Mucilaginibacter paludis DSM 18603: one gene and its partner. The protein of the gene in region 2 interacts with the protein of the main gene of each other region in a pairwise test. Links are inferred from orthologs where the notes say so. Each region holds a gene or a part of one and is shown on either strand. Other genes may lie near its edges. The genes, in order: eno and rpe.

Region 1 (8,549 bases), 1.6 Mb from region 2 along the record:
ACGTTATATGAGGCACGAAGCAATCTTTACTGAGGCAGAGCGGTCCTGCAAGTTCGCCCTGTAGAGTAGAGATTGCTTCGTCGTTCCTCCTCGCAATGACGGCGGAGTAAGGGTCTGATTATTAGTAAACTTAAACCATCGCCAAGCGGCAATTAAATTTTGATTGATTTTGCAGTTTTATCCTTTAGAGACCGCGGGTTGAAAATCGATCAATAGCGCTTATTTTTCTTCCTTCTTCTTCCTCACTACCACAAAAATATCCTCGTTATCCTTCTTCATCAGGTATTTTTCGCGGGCAAATTTTTCGAGTTTTTGTTTGTCGGAGGTAAGTTCATCCAGATCTTTGGTAACCTGGGCATTTTGTTGAAGCAAAAAGTCGCGTTGCTTTTCCAGTTCTACAACATCGTTGTGCTTACTGTATTGAGAATACAGGTCGTTCTTATCTAAAAATATCATCCATACCATAAAGGCGATGGTAACCAGGAAGAATTTATTTTTAAGCAGATCTATAAGCCTTTTCATCGCACTAAATTAATTAATTTCCTTGTTAAAAATATTCCAAAATATTGAGCCAGGCAAATCAGGTTTATTAACTTATTAACAATCAACATTAAACGAAAAAACCATTTGAACGAGGCACTATTACGCGCACCCCGTTCAAATGGTATGTTTAAGTATATGCTTTAATCTCTTCTGGCCCGGCTCCTGAATTCGCCGAACTTTTTACCGCCGCCACCACCGCGTGATGCGCCAGACATGCCGCTTCCGCCTCTATGGCCCGAAGCTGGCGCCTTTTTTCCTGATCCTTTAGGAGCAGGACCTAAATGCGGCGCTTTCATGGGATATGGTTGATCATCAATTACCGGGATAGCTTTGGTGATCAGCTTATGAATGTCGTATAAAAATTCACCCTCGTCTGCATCGCAAAATGATAAGGCGATACCACTGGCTCCGGCGCGGCCTGTACGGCCAATACGGTGTACGTATGTTTCTGGTACGTTAGGCAACTCGTAGTTGATCACGTGCGTTAAATCGTCCACATCAATACCACGTGCGGCAATATCGGTTGCTACCAAAATACGGGTACTGCGATTTTTAAAGTTAGTTAAAGCACGCTGACGCGCATTCTGTGATTTATTGCCGTGTATCGCCTCGGCGGTAATGCCTACTCTGATTAAATCCTTCACCACCTTATCGGCACCATGCTTGGTACGGGTAAATACAAGCGCAGTTTCAATCTTTTTATCTTTCAGGATGTGGATCAATAACGATTTTTTATCGTTCTTATCTACAAAATAAATGCCTTGCTGTATCGTATCAGCTGTTGATGATACGGGGGTAACTTCTACTTTTTCGGGTTTATTTAAGATGGTATCAGCCAAAGTCTGGATCTCTTTCGGCATTGTTGCCGAGAAGAACAGCGTTTGACGCTTAACAGGTATCTTGGCGATAATTTTCTTCACATCGTTCACAAAGCCCATATCCAGCATGCGGTCGGCCTCATCAAGTACCAGTATTTTGAGGCTCTCCAGGTGTACAAATTTTTGCTGTACCAGATCAAGTAAACGGCCCGGTGTAGCTACCAAGATATCTACACCACGTTTTAAGGCTTCCACCTGGTGATGTTGCGAAACGCCGCCAAATATAACCAGGTGTTTTAAACCGGTATGCTTGCCATAAGCGGCAAAACTTTCGTCGATTTGGATAGCCAATTCGCGTGTGGGGGTTAGTATCAGCGTCTTGATGCCCTTATGATCCCTGTTTTGTACTTTCTCCTGATACAGGATCTGTAAAATCGGGATGGCAAATGCGGCAGTTTTACCTGTACCGGTTTGCGCGCATCCTAAAAGATCTTTTCTCTCTAATATAATCGGGATGGATTGTTCCTGAATAGGCGTTGGATTGGTATATCCCTCATGTTTTAAGGCCTTGAGGATGGGCTCAATCAATTTTAAATTTTCGAATGACATGAAATGTTTTTAATATAAAGTTCCCGCTCTATAAAAGGATATGAGATTTGGTGTAAATCAGAGCCGGTTAAGTGCGGATACATGTAAATCACATATATTGCTGCAAAGATACGGTTTTTATTTGATGGACACTAATTTGAGAATTGGCACGAATTTCACGAATGAAAGCGAATTTTCACGAATTGTAATAGATACTAATTTCACGAATAAGGGCGAATTTTCACGAATTACAAAGAGGAATTTAGCCTATGGATACAATGATAAATGGAAGTGCCTCGGATAGGGCTTACAACTGTAGAGTAGGAATAAATAATACAAGAACTTAAAATCATAACGAACGCTTCGCAACAACTTCAGCAATTTTCTCTGGATAGTGCCCATTCAACCATGTGTAATAATTTACTCTTAAACGGGTAACTTCGGCTATTCTTTCTTTTGCTGGTTTTGACTGCCAAAAAAGCACATCCAATTTATCCTCATCTTCTATGTTAACATGGTTTACTACCATAGCCATTCTTCTTTTCATAACCACGCAATTACTATTACTAAGCTATAAAATAATTGGCACGAATTCCACCAATAAAGCCGAATTTTCACTAATTATAAGGAATAGGATACTCCGTACCATAGGTATTAATAGCGATAATGCGGATACTCAATACCGATAGCGTAACAATGCCTGAAATAAAAAAAGCCGATCATTACTGACCGGCTCCCATTAATTCGTGAAAATTCGCCTTCATTCGTGAAATTAGTGAAAATTCTCAAATTCGTGAGTGAATCTATTTCTTAGCGTATTTAAAATTCTTACCGATAAATTTCGCGTTAGCGCCTAATTCTTCTTCGATACGCAGCAACTGGTTGTATTTAGCTATCCGGTCGGAACGTGAAGCTGAACCGGTTTTGATCTGACCGCAGTTTAAGGCCACAGCTAAATCGGCAATGGTAGCATCTTCTGTTTCGCCCGAACGGTGGCTCATTACCGAGGTATAACCGTTAGTTTGAGCTAAGCTCACGGCATCAATAGTTTCAGTTAATGATCCGATTTGGTTAACCTTTACCAGGATAGAGTTACCAACACCTTGGTCGATACCCATTTGTAAACGTTTTACGTTGGTTACAAACAAATCATCACCTACTAATTGTACTTTATCGCCAATTTTGTCGGTCAATAATTTCCAGCCATCCCAATCATCCTCGGCCATACCATCTTCGATAGAAATTACAGGGTATTTTTCGGCTAACTGAGCCAGGTATTCTGCTTGCTCGGCGCTGCTGCGGATAGCACCTTTTTCGCCTTCAAACTTAGTATAGTCGTATTTGCCATCAACATAAAATTCTGAGGCGGCACAGTCGAAAGCTAAACAAATATCTTCGCCTACTTTGTAACCTGCTTTTTCAATAGCTTTCAAAATGGTTTCAACGCCATCCTCGGTGCTGTCAAAAGTTGGGGCAAAACCACCTTCGTCGCCAACAGCTGTTGATAAACCTCTGTCGTGTAATATTTTTTTCAGGTTATGGAATACTTCGGCACCCCACCTTAAAGCTTCAGAGAATGAAGGTGCGCCAACCGGCATAATCATAAACTCCTGGAACGCGATAGGCGCATCAGAGTGAGAACCACCGTTAACGATGTTCATCATCGGGATAGGTAAAGTGTTAGCATTTACACCACCAACATAGCGATATAAAGGCTGACGGCTTTCCTGAGCGGCAGCTTTGGCAACGGCAAGCGAAACACCCAAAATGGCATTGGCGCCTAAATTGCCTTTGTTAGGTGTACCGTCAAGCTCAATCATTAATTTATCGATACTGTTTTGTTCAAAAACATCAAACCCTTTTAAAGCGGGGGCAATAGTATCGTTTACATTGGCAACGGCTTTTAAAACGCCTTTACCCATATATTTTGTTTTATCGTTGTCACGCAGTTCAACAGCCTCGTGTACACCCGTTGATGCGCCGGAAGGAACAGCGGCACGGCCAAGCGCACCATTTTCGGTTAATACTTCAACTTCAATAGTTGGGTTACCGCGCGAATCAAGTATCTGGCGGGCGTGAACGTTAATTATAATACTCATGTTATAAAATGTTACTGGTTAAAAAAGGTTATTAGTTAGTTGCTATCATCAACTTAGGGCAGTAATAATTAAACAATTATAATATTAACCCTCGCCTGACAAGCGCCGCTAAATTATAAAAACTTCTACAATTAAACGATGATTTACCACAATGATAACAATATTTTTGTGTACAATTTACACTAAGGTAAAATAGCCCGTTTTAAGCCTGCTTACACTGATAGAAGAAGTAGCTACCATGCTTATCATGGCAATAAATTACCCTTAGACGGAACTTGGATTGCCTGAACCGCTCATTTTAATGCCGATTTTGATGGCAGATATATTGTCTCTCCCGCCGTTTGCCCTGGCACGGTTAACCATTACAGAAAGCGGATCTGTTGATGCCAGCATGGTCTCAATCTCGTCAAAGGTTAATTCTCCGCTTAAGCCGTCCGAACACAAAAGCAAGGTATCACCATCAAGCAAATTGGTTTCTTCAAAATCAAAATAAATTTGCTGAACACCGCCGCCAAACGCGTTAGCTAATATATTGCGCGGAATGTCGGAATTGTTTAACCAATCACTTAAGCTATGGTCGTTTGTTAATTGGGCCAGTAAACCACCCCGCAAACGATATAACCTGCTATCGCCAATATTAATGATAAAGGCTTTTTTGTTGTAAATAAATAAGCTTGTAAACGTGGCGCCTAATTTATAGTAAGCAGGGTTTGCCTCCCCCATCGCATTAAGTTCCTGGTGGGTTTCCTTTATCTTAACCTCAAAATAGGTCTTGAGTTGTTCCGGATTAAGCGCGTTGCCCAAACCCGACACAGCGAGCTTCATTCTTTGCAGCACCGTTTCGCTGGCTACTTCGCCGGCCTGGTGCCCTCCCATCCCATCGGATACGGCGATCATGAAATTACGTTCACCGGCATCTATCGCATACTCGGCTGAATCATCGCGGATCACCTGGTCGCCAATGAGAATCATATCCTCATTGTTCTGCCTTACTACGCCGATATCGCATATCGCTTCTATACTAAAATTCATATTCTTTGTGTGGTGTTGGATGCAGAAGTACCCGGTTTAAAAGGCTGCTCAATTTTTAATGCAAACTCAATATTAGCCATCAATAAAAAGGCCTCGTCTTCCATCCTGATCCATTCCCCCGGAGTACATTTACCTACCTGGTTCCAACTGATGTTTGATTTAGCATATTTGGTACCATTGGTTGAACCCACATCCTGAAAAGCCCAGCCCGTAGCCGGTTCAAATTTAAACACCAGGTGCTTGCCTGATATGGCCGAAAAATTTTTAAGTTGCTCTGCATAAGCACCGGTATTCCTCCCCAGCACATCGCCGGGTTGAATATCGAGCGTTATATTGAGATTGTTGTTTGTTAGCTTTAGCCCCGGCACAACCGGCTCAACCGCGATTGGCGACGGGGTATTTAAATCACGCAACGGCGCAGGCGGCGGTGGACTATTTAAAACCGGCATTGCGGGAAGCGGCGGCGGCGTATCCGTGCCCGTAGAAATATCAAAAGATGGGCTGTTAACTGTAGTACCGGCAGGATGTAAAGTACCCACCGGGCGCAACCGCTGTTTAGCAGGTGCCAGCACTCCGCCGTCAAACTCGCAAAATTTTTGATTGCCCGGCTGGGCGCAGGTTTCGCACAAAAATATCTCTTTGCCACATTGGTCGCAGTAGCAGCTATCGGTGTCAATATCGGCTGTACAATCCAGGCATTTTATGGTTTCACTCATCAGCTTAAACAATCATATCGTCATAAATAACTTCGTTGATCATACTTGATATCTCTGTACCCTGCTGTTTTATACGGCTTAGCCTAACCGCTTGTTTTTCGAGGCTATGTTCAAATAAATTCCGAACGGTGCGCCCGTTAGCAAAGTTATTATCCCTGTTGCGATACATATCCTCAAAAAGTTGCATCGCCTTAGCGGCATCCGCCGTGGCCATACTTAATCCATTTTTGGCCAGCATCAATTTAAAAATTTCGTTCAGCTCGCCGGGCTGATAATCCTCAAAAAGGATCATCTTAGGGAAACGGGAGGCAAGCCCATCGTTAGAGGCCACAAACCGGTCCATATCGCCCGAGTAACCGGCGGCGATAACAATAAATTTCCCTTTATCGTCTTCCATCCGTTTTAACAGCGTATCCACGGCTTCTTTACCAAAATCATTGGGGTTCCCTTCGGGGATCAGCGTATAGGCTTCATCAATAAATAGAACTCCTCCCATAGCCTTATCAATTACATCCGAGGTTTGCTTAGCCGTATGGCCAACATACTGGCCTACCAAATCCTTACGGTCGGTTTCAATCAACTGGCCAACAGGCAATACCCCTAAAGCCTTAAAAACTTTGGCCAGGATACGCGCCACGGTGGTTTTACCGGTTCCGGGCTTACCCTTAAATATAAAATGCAAATTCAAGGTGGTACCGCCTGTTTGCCCGCTTGCAGCACGCATCTTTTCAATTTCTAAAAAACTGATCAGGCCGCCAATCTCATCTTTCACGGCGCGCAAACCTATGAGCTGGTTCAGCTCGGCCAACGCGTCAGCGGGTGATATTTCTTTCGCGGGTTCAAAAGGAACATCGTCCTCCATGATAGCCATTGGGTTAAATGCGAGGCCGCTGTTTTTTTGCTTGACAATGCGCCGCGATTGGGTTTGCACCATATCCTCAAACGCGTTTCGCACGGTACGCCCATTGGCAAAACGTTTATCCCGTTTATTGTAAACATCAGCCAGATAAGCCTTTATTCTCGCCTTAGCTGCATCGTCGGCAGTAAAGCCATTTTGCGCTATCATCGAGAGCATAATCTGGCTAAGCTCATCGGGCCCATAATCGTCAAAGGTAATTTTCTTTGAAAAGCGCGAGTCCAAACCTGGGTTGCTATCCAGAAAATCCTGCATTTGTTTTGAATACCCTGCCGCTATCACGATAAACTTGCCGCGGTCGTCCTCCATCCGTTTCAACAAGGTATCAATGGCCTCGCTCCCAAAACCACCCGTGCCTGAGCTTATTCCTTTTGACAGGGTGTAAGCCTCATCAATAAAAAGCACACCGCCCATAGCGCTATCAATCACTTTATTGGTTTGGGCCGAGGTTTGCCCTACGTAACCCGAAACCAGGTCTTTATCGGTGACCTCCACCAATTTGTCCGACGGTAAGATACCTAAGCCTTTAAATATTTTGGCCAGAATGCGGGCCACTGTAGTTTTACCCGTTCCCGGGTTACCTGCAAAAACAAAATGCAGGCTGATGGTCATTTTTTTGCTGCCAGCTTCGGCCCTCAGCTTTTCGCCTTGCAGAAAATCAACCATTTCGGCAATTTCAGATTTAACTCCAGCCAAACCTGTTAGTTTGTTCAAAGCGCTCAGTACCTCATCAATACCACCCGCCGGTAAAACAGCGTCTCCGCCGGGCAGGTCTGCTTCTGACAATATCCGATCATAATTTGTGGTGGGAGCGGCATTGATACGGGCTGCCCTTTTTGACAGCGCCGCTTCATAAAAATTCCGTACATCCCGGGCGTTACCAAAATCTTTGCTGCGCCTGTTAAACATATCTTCTAACAACCCGGCAGCTTTTGTTTCCGCATCGGCTGCTAACTCATAGCCTCCCTGTTTTACAAAACCCTTCAGGATCTGTAAAAGTTGTGCCGGGTTATAATCGGGCAGGTTAAAAATATTATCCTTTACCCGCGATTTCATTCCTGGATTAGCATCTATAAAATTCTGCATCGGGCGTTCGTACCCGGCAGCTATCATGATAAATTTGCCTCTATCATCTTCCATCCGCTTAATCAGCGTATCGATGGCTTCGTGGCCGTAGGTATCCTGATCGTTTTGAACCAAGGTATAGGCTTCGTCAATAAAAAGCACGCCGCCAATAGCTTCGTCGCAGGCTTTTTGCACCAGCAGCGGTGTTTCGCCAACATATTGCCCTACTAACTTGCTCCGGTCCATTTCAACCACATGCCCGCTTGATAAAATGCCCGAAGCAGCAAAAATTTCGCCGAGCTTTTTAGCAAGAGTGGTTTTACCTGTACCGGGATTACCCGTCAGGATGATATGGGCACCTATCACATCGGTTTTACCGGTTATGGTAGCATCTTTTTGTTGAAGAGAAACCAGGTTGACCAGGTTGCGGATAAATGTTTTTACGTTATCCATCCCCACAAAATCATCCAGATCAGCCAATACTTCGGTAGCTGTTTGCTGGATATACACTTCGCCCTTAATATCGTCCGCCAATAATAATTGCGGCGGGAAACGGGGATCGGGCGCCGAGAAATGATCGCTGATGATATTGTTGATCTCCTTGTTGACCAGGAAGCCACCCTTCCCTATTTTAACTGATTGCTCGGCATCACCCTGGTTCCGGAATAAATAAGCCAGCCTGTTTCGTAATTTTATTCCAAAATCTTCCTGCTGTTCATAGTGTTGATCAGCGATGATTTTTCCGGCCAGGGTTACCATCTGATCGAGTGTT
Region 2 (8,451 bases):
TTTCCGGATCATTTAATATAACCCAGTAAAACAGAAAAGGGCCAGGAAAATTCCCGGCCCTTTTCTGTTTATATTCAATAGTGGCTTACTTGTTAAAGTACCCTATAATCAGGTTAGCCAGCTCAACGCCAATCCGTTCCTGGGCTTCGTTGGTTGCCGCGCCGATGTGCGGGGTTAAGGATATCTTAGGGTGTTTCAAAATCTCTTCGCGCGGTGTAGGTTCGTTATCGAACACATCTAAACCTGCAAAGCCTACTTTGCCGCTGTTTAAGGCTTCAATTAAGGCAAGTTCGTCAATAGTACCACCACGTGAGCAGTTAACCAGGCCAACGCCTTTTTTTACTTGTGCAAGCTCTTCAGCACCTAATACCGGTTTATCTGTAAAAGGAACATGCAGACTGATGAAATCGCTTTGTGCAATTACTTCTTCTTTGGTAGCCACTTTTACCGATGCTTTAACTTCAATTCCGCCTCCTAAAACCAAATCAACTTCGGGGTTAAAAGGAAAAAGATCATAAGCCAAAACATCCATACCTAAACCTATGGCAGTTTTAGCCACCTCGCGGCCTATGCGCCCAAAACCCAAAATACCAATGGTTTTACCACGCAATTCGATGCCTTTGGCATAAGCTTTTTTAAGATCGTTAAACTTACTACCGCCTTCAACAGGCATTTTGCGGTTACTATCATACAAAAAGCGTACTCCTGTAAATAAATGACCGAAAACCAATTCGGCAACAGACAGTGATGATGATGCAGGTGTGTTAAATACGGCAATGCCTTTTTCTTTGGCATAATCCACATCAATGTTATCAACACCTACGCCACCACGCCCAACTAATTTAAGGTTAGGGCAGGCATCCATCAACGCCTTGCGCACCTTGGTGGCACTGCGAACGGTGATGGCATCATATTCGTTTAATTTTGCAGGCAATTCATCCTGCGGGATATTTACGGTGTCAACCAAAAAGCCGGCTGCTTCTAAAAGCGCCTTTCCAGCCGGATCAATACCATCGTTAGCTAATATTTTGATCATTTTGTTTTTGTTATTGGGTTACTGGTTACTGGTTATTGAGTTATTTGTTATTGAGTTAATGGTTACCTGGTTATTGGTTATTGGGTTATTAAGTTATTGGTTATTGACTCTCGCTCATGTTGAGCCATTGATTTACTGTCGTTTGGTTTATAGGAAGTATAACTTAATAACTTAATAACTTAATAACTTAATAACTTAATAACTTAATAACTTAATAACTTAATAACTTAATAACTTAATAACTTAATAACTTAATAACTTAATAATAACTTAATAACTTAATAACTTAATAACTTAATAACTTAATAACTTAATAACTTAATAACTTAATAACTTAATAACTTAATAACCAACAACTCAATACACCTAATAACTATCTGTTTTTTTCTGCAAACTCCTGCATGGCATCAATCAGCACATGTACGCTGGTGATAGGTAATGCATTGTATATTGATGCTCTGAAACCACCTGCGCTGCGATGACCTTTTACACCTACAATATCCTTTTCTTCGCAAAGTTTAAGGAAAGGTTTTTCGTGTTCAGGATTTTCGGTTAAAAAGCATACGTTCATCTTAGAACGATCTTCGGGCACGCATACGCCTTTAAATAAAGGGTTACGATCAATCTCCGCGTATAAAGCGGCAGCTTTAGCATCATTTTCTTTTTCGATAGCCTCTACCCCACCCTTAGCCTTTAACCAGCGCAAAGTAAGCATGGATACGTAAATGGCAAATACCGGAGGTGTATTGTACATCGATCCGCCTTCAATCTGGGTTTGGTAGTTCAGCATGGCCGGTATTTTACGGTCAACTTTACCCAATATCTCGTCCTTAACAATCACCAAGGTGGTACCTGCGGGCCCCATGTTTTTTTGAGCGCCAGCGTATATCAAACCAAAATCGGCCACGTTAACCTTACGGCTGAATATATCTGAAGACATATCGCAAATCAATGGTACTGGCGACTGTGGGAACTGGTGCAACTGGGTGCCATAAATGGTATTGTTGGATGTAATATGCAGATAAGCAGCATCGGCAGGAATTTCAAAATCTTTAGGGATCGATTTGAAATTATTTTCTTTACCGGTGGCCAAAACCTGTACATCGCCAAAAAATTTGGCTTCTTTGATAGCCTTGTTAGCCCATACACCACTTTCAACATAAGCAGCTTTTCCGTCAGAAGGCAACAGGTTATAAGGCACCATGGCAAATTGCGTACTTGCGCCACCTTGTAAAAACAACACAGAATAACCTTCGGGCACGTTAAACAATTCTTTCACCAAACGAACGGCCTCATCTAAAACAGCCTCAAATTCAACAGAGCGGTGCGATATTTCCAGAACAGATAATCCTATCCCATTCAAATTTAATACGCCCTCTGCGGCTTGTTTTAATACTTCGTTTGGCAAAATGCCTGGTCCGGCACCAAAATTATGTTTCATATTTATATAATTTATTTTAGTCAGCTTACCTGTTTTAAAGTTTCACCTTAAAAACTATAGACTTTGTATATTATTATTGTGTTTAAAATTTAGATGCTGTATTAAGAGCATTTCAATTTTTACGCCCCGAAGGTAAATAATTTGAAATTGTATAGCTACTGATTAAAAAAAATATTTAGTTAACGCCAATGTCATGGTGTTATACTCCATCATAGCCTCTTATACAATTGATTTAAGCGTAGCAACAGCAGCACTTGGATCATTAGCCGAGAACACCGCATTGCCCGCAACTAAAACATTTGCACCGGTGTTAATCAATTGAGCAGCGTTACCTGCATCAACTCCGCCGTCAATTTCGATATACAGTTCCGGGTTACGTAAAGCACATAACTTTTTAAGGTCGGCTATTTTTTTGTAGGTGTTTGATAAAAACTTTTGCGCACCAAAACCCGGATTGACTGACATGATCAATACCAGGTCCAGGTCTGCTATAATATCGTCAAGCAAAGCAACTGGCGTGTGCGGATTAAGCGCCACTCCCGCCCTGCAACCCAACTCCTTAATTTTATTGATGGTTCGGTTTAAATGCGTACAGGCTTCGTAATGTACGGTAATGCCATCAGCACCCGCGTTTTTAAACTCTTCCAGGTACCTGTCCGGGTCAACGATCATTAAATGGACATCCAATGGTTTTTGAGCAAATTGCTTAATTGCTTTAATTACAGCGAAACCGAATGATATGTTGGGCACAAAAACGCCATCCATTACATCTACATGTATCCAATCAGCCTGGCTTTGATTAAGCATATCAATATCCTTTTGCAAATTGGCAAAGTTAGCTGTTAATATAGAGGGAGAAATCAGGTGATTCATGCGGCCAAACTTACACAAAATTTCGGGTATCATAGCCTTTTATCAGTGCGGATAGCAGGGCAAACGCATTAAAAAAGTAAGAGGAGGCTCCTACGGAGCCAAAGCAGGTTAAAGGCCTCTTTGCTATAAACAGGCCAGTCCGCTGGAGTCAAAAACAACCGTTAAAGAACTCCGGCAGGAGCTCCCTGTTTATATATAGGGAACAAAAAAAAGAAAGTTTTGGCTCCGTAGGGTGCTCCCTTGTCAGCAGGATTCCGTTATGATGATAACTGTGCCTGCTATCTGCATACAGGGCAAACGCATTAAAAAAGTTCATTTGATTTTATTGACGCAAAAATCCCTTTTCAGGCAATTCTAATACTACAAGCAGGGAAATCGGGGCCACCAGCTGAAGATTTGCATAGCATGTAAATAAGGGAGGCTGCGCTGCTGAAAGTTAATCGCAATTTTGCAGCAGATCGTAATATTTTTTCATTAATACGGTGTCGTAGTCAACCAGCGATTTGTAGGCTTCGGCCACTAATTCGGTGAGAATTGACGATCCTAACTGCCCGGCACCATTGGGGATATCGTCGTAATATTTAATCAGATCCTTTACCCTGATAATCTCATACAATAACTGCTCGATCAAATCTGTTTGGGCACTTTTGCGCGCAGGATCCGCCGACGAATTATTTAAGAAATTTAAAGGATCATTGGGCGTTTGTATCATTATATTCAATAGGAGCGGATATTACGTATACATTTACTCATAGATAACCTTGTTAAAAAGGAACGGAAAACAAAATTGTTTGATGTTTTTTAAAAAAGCACTTTTAAACCCGCCAATGGCGCTTTAGGGAACTAATATAAAAGAAAAAACCCTCGTTTCTGAGGGTTTCTTCTTTTATTATTGATACAAATTAGCTTTGAGCAGGCGCATCGGTACGTGGTGGGCGCGGCAATAGAGCTTTTCTTGAAAGCTTTAACTTTCCTTGCTTATCCACATCCAACAGTTTCACCCTAACTTCATCGCCAATTTCAAAAATGCCATCCATTGTTTCAATGCGTTTATGGTCAATTTCCGAAATATGCAGTAAACCATCTTTACCTGGCATAATTTCAACAAAGGCACCAAACGGCATGATAGAACGAACTTTACCTTCGTAAATTTCGCCAACTTCCGGCTTAGCTACAATCTGGCGGATACGGGTAACCGCTTTATCGATCGACTCCTTGTTATCGCCAAATATCTGGATGATACCTTGATTATCTTTTTCTTCGATAGAGATGGTAGCACCCGATTCACGTTGCATTTCCTGGATAATTTTACCACCGGGACCAATAACGGCACCGATAAATTCTTTATCGATACGCATGGATACAATACGTGGCGCATGCGCTTTATAATCATCACGTGGAATGTCGATGGTTTTCTTCATTTCGTTCAGGATATGAAGACGGCCTTCTTTAGCCTGATCTAAGGCCTTTGATAACACTTCATAAGATAAACCATTGATTTTTAAATCCATCTGGCAAGCTACAATACCTTTTTCGGTACCGGTAACCTTAAAGTCCATATCACCTAAGTGATCTTCATCGCCCAAGATATCCGATAAGATAGCGTATTTGGTTCCTTCGGGATTGGTAATCAAGCCCATGGCTATACCTGATACAGGTGCCTTGATTTTGATACCTGCATCCATCAAAGCCAGTGTACCTGCACAAACCGTAGCCATTGATGATGATCCGTTTGATTCTAAAATATCAGATACGATACGGATAGTGTATGGGTTTTCGTTTTCATCAGGCAATACCTGTTTTAACGAACGCATAGCTAAATTACCGTGGCCAATTTCGCGACGGCCAGCTCCCCTGTTAGGGCGAACTTCGCCGGTTGAAAAACCAGGGAAATTATAGTGAAGCAGAAATTTTTGGTAGCCGTTAATAAACGCGCCATCAATCATTTGCTCATCATCCTTTGCACCCAAAGTAACCGTAGTTAACGCTTGTGTTTCGCCACGGGTAAACACGGCAGAACCGTGAGCAGCAGGTAAATAACCAACCTCGCTCCATATAGGGCGTATTTGGGTAGTTGTACGGCCATCTAAACGCTTACCTTCGTCTAATACCAGGTTACGTACGGCATCATACTGCACATCGTGGAAATATTTTTTCGCTAAAAACTTGCTTACATCATCGGCATCTTCACCTAAAGAAGCAACAACTTCTTTTTGTAAATTTTTAAAAGCCTCAGAGCGCTCATCTTTTGAAGAAGCCGACGCAGCAATGGCGTAAACTTTATCGTAAGTATCGGCAAAAACCTGTTTCTTTAAGTCTTCGTTACTATGCTCGTGGCTGTAAACGCGTTTTACTTTTGCTTTAGCAACCTCGGCAGCTAGTTCAACCTGGGCCTGAACCTGGATTTTGATAGCATCGTGTGCAAATTTGATAGCCTCAACCAATTCAGCTTCCTGAATTTCGCTGCACTCACCTTCAACCATGTTAATATCGCTTGCAGAACCTGCAACAATAAACTCTAACGAAGCGCGCTCTAAATCGCTAACGGTTGGGTTAATTACCAACTTGCCATCAATTTTAGCTACACGAACTTCTGAGATAGGGCCGTTAAAAGGAATATCAGAAACAGCAATAGCCGCCGAAGCTGCTAAACCTGCAAGGCAATCAGGCATAATGTTTTTATCAGCACTGATCAAGCTGATCATCACTTGTACATCGGCATGATAATCATCAGGGAATAATGGACGTAAGGCGCGGTCAACCAAACGCGAGATCAAAACCTCGTAATCTGATAAACGTGCCTCGCGGCGTAAAAAACCACCAGGGATACGGCCAGTAGCAGCATATTTTTCCTGATAATCAACAGATAGTGGTAAAAAGTCAACACCTTCTTTAGCTTCCGGAGTTGATACTACCGTAGCCAGCAACATGGTGTCGCCCATTTTTACCACAACCGAACCATCGGCTTGTTTGGCCAATTTTCCTGTTTCGATCTCAATGGTGCGGCCGTCACCTAAATCGAATACTTTTTTAATTGCGTTATAACTCATCTTTTTTTTATTATGCTGCACTTTTCATCTTTTGAGTACAGCGATTATTTTTATGGTGTATTATTATTTGCACAAAAGTAAAAAAGCCATCTGCAATTGCGACGGCTTTTTATTAAAATGCGAAAATATTTACTTAATGATGTCGCGAAGCTCTAAAGCTTTGATGATAGCACGATACCTTGAAATATCTTTTTTGTAAAGGTAGGCCAGCAATGCACGGCGTTTACCTACTAATTTTTGCAGTGATAACTGGGTAGAAAAATCTTTTTTGTTTTTCTTTAAGTGACCGGTTAAGTGAGCAATACGTGTGGTGAATAATGCTACTTGTCCTTCTGCTGAACCTGTATCGGCCGGTCCGGCGCCGTGTTTTGCGAAAATTTCTTGTTTCGCTTCTTTACTTAAATACATTACCTGAATAATATTAAAGTGTTAATAATTTTTGTTAATTGTGGCGCAAATGTAGTATTTGTTTTTAAGTTATGCAAGGTATCCCAATAATAAAAGGCGACTACCAACCGGCTCAAATAATTGTTTTAAAAATTCGTCAAAAATCAAACTATTATGGCACTAAAATTGACAGTTTTTATAGCACACAATAACCATCATTTTTCTTTCCAAATTGTATAACTAATTCCATGTCAAAAAAAATACTTGCTGTTGATGACGACCCATACATCTTGGATGCATTGGTTGAATTACTACAATATTCGGGATATGATGTGAATACCACACCGAAAGGCGATGAAGTGTTCAATAAAATAGACGAATATAAACCAGATATTATTTTACTGGACATTATGCTCTCTGGAATGGACGGTAGAGATATTTGCAGGCAAATTAAAGCCGACAAACAAACAAGTGGCATACCAGTCATCATGATATCTGCTACACCTAATTTAACTCAATCGGTGTTAGAATCGGGAGCCAACGATTTCGTCTCCAAACCTTTTGATATCTTTTTGCTGTTAGATAAAATTGAACAGCAATTGCTTAAAGCGTCCTGATGTAGTTTAGAAACAGCTGCATCGCTTCTTTTTTTCCTGGTGTTACATCAAAGTCTATTTTATGCATCAGGTAATCTTCCACATCAAAATTTGCAACCTTGGGTAACTCTTTAAAAAGCTCGGCTCGGCTATCCAACCCTAATTTCAATGCTTGGTTAAGCTCGGTAATAAACGCCTCAGGTATAGGCTTGTTAGCTATCCAGCCGGCAAACATAAAAGGCAAGCCGGTAAACTTCTGCCACTCTTCGGCCAGGTCATACACGTACTCATATTGATCTTTCTTACCAAAAGTTCTGTCTCCAATTTGCACAAAGGCCGTAAACTGATCGGTTGAAACGCTATAGTCATTCGCATCGATTAATAACTCGGGGCTTAACTTCCAATAATTTTTCAGCAATACCTTAGCCAGGTTATTGGACGAGCGCGATTGCGGATCTAACTGCAAATATCTGGCATCCTCAATTTTACAATTGCTGAATATAAACACAGAATTTACTGCGCCAACGGCGCCAATGCAATAATCAGATACAATTTGCCAGTTGGGTATGTTCAACACTGCGGCAACCGGTATCAGCCCGATATCAACCACATCATCAATCAGCTTCTGGGCACAGTCTGCCGGAGCATCTAAACTTAATTCAATTTGATCAAGAATACCGGAGTGTTGTAAGCCGTATAAAAAGGGTTTGGTATTGGTATAACTAACAGCGGATATTTTTATTTTTTTCACAAGTCGGGAGCCAGATGTTTCAGATGGTCAGCGTTGTTAAACTCTGCTATTTCAAATTGGTTACCATCATAAGTAACCTTGTATAATACAACATTTTGATGCGGAAACTCGTCCATACGCGTTAAACTGATGCCGGTTAACAGGCATAAAAACAAACGCATGGCACGCCCGTGCATACAAATTAATACATTTTTTTCTTCGGGATGGCTCATGATCACGTTGAGCGCTTCTTTTTGCCGGGCCTGTAGTTCATTCGGGCTTTCGCCACCTTCAAACTTTTGATCCAGATCCCCGTCTACCCATTCGCGCATAATTTG

The links.
Region 1: the proteins of rpe (region 2) and eno interact in binary tests that used the Escherichia coli proteins (3 or more experiments, as listed by UniProt). The link is inferred for Mucilaginibacter paludis DSM 18603 from one-to-one orthologs.

The regions. Positions count from the first base shown.
Region 1 is NZ_CM001403.1:4,968,507-4,977,055, reverse strand. The notes cover bases 1,901-4,869. They hold eno (phosphopyruvate hydratase), read right to left. Parts: upstream 4,049-4,869; coding sequence 2,753-4,048; downstream 1,901-2,752. Other genes in these bases: MUCPA_RS21030 (PP2C family protein-serine/threonine phosphatase), read right to left, coding at 4,313-4,869; MUCPA_RS21040 (hypothetical protein), read right to left, coding at 2,299-2,496; MUCPA_RS21045 (DEAD/DEAH box helicase), read right to left, coding at 1,901-1,970. In the rest of the region: MUCPA_RS21050 (FtsB family cell division protein), read right to left, coding at 220-522; more of MUCPA_RS21045, read right to left, coding at 684-1,900; more of MUCPA_RS21030, read right to left, coding at 4,870-5,080; MUCPA_RS21025 (FHA domain-containing protein), read right to left, coding at 5,077-5,796; MUCPA_RS21020 (AAA family ATPase), read right to left, coding at 5,801-8,549. UniProt on the Escherichia coli protein: Catalyzes the reversible conversion of 2-phosphoglycerate (2-PG) into phosphoenolpyruvate (PEP). It is essential for the degradation of carbohydrates via glycolysis.
Region 2 is NZ_CM001403.1:6,528,790-6,537,240, reverse strand. The notes cover bases 1,524-4,394. They hold rpe (ribulose-phosphate 3-epimerase), read right to left. Parts: upstream 3,351-4,394; coding sequence 2,697-3,350; downstream 1,524-2,696. Other genes in these bases: pnp (polyribonucleotide nucleotidyltransferase), read right to left, coding at 4,253-4,394; MUCPA_RS27420 (hypothetical protein), read right to left, coding at 3,787-4,062; serC (3-phosphoserine/phosphohydroxythreonine transaminase), read right to left, coding at 1,524-2,477. Outside these bases: MUCPA_RS27440 (hypothetical protein), read left to right, coding at 1-29; MUCPA_RS27435 (D-2-hydroxyacid dehydrogenase), read right to left, coding at 86-1,036; more of serC, read right to left, coding at 1,410-1,523; more of pnp, read right to left, coding at 4,395-6,400; rpsO (30S ribosomal protein S15), read right to left, coding at 6,530-6,808; MUCPA_RS27405 (response regulator transcription factor), read left to right, coding at 7,036-7,404; MUCPA_RS27400 (menaquinone biosynthetic enzyme MqnA/MqnD family protein), read right to left, coding at 7,391-8,134; MUCPA_RS27395 (histidine phosphatase family protein), read right to left, coding at 8,131-8,451. UniProt on the Escherichia coli protein: Catalyzes the reversible epimerization of D-ribulose 5-phosphate to D-xylulose 5-phosphate.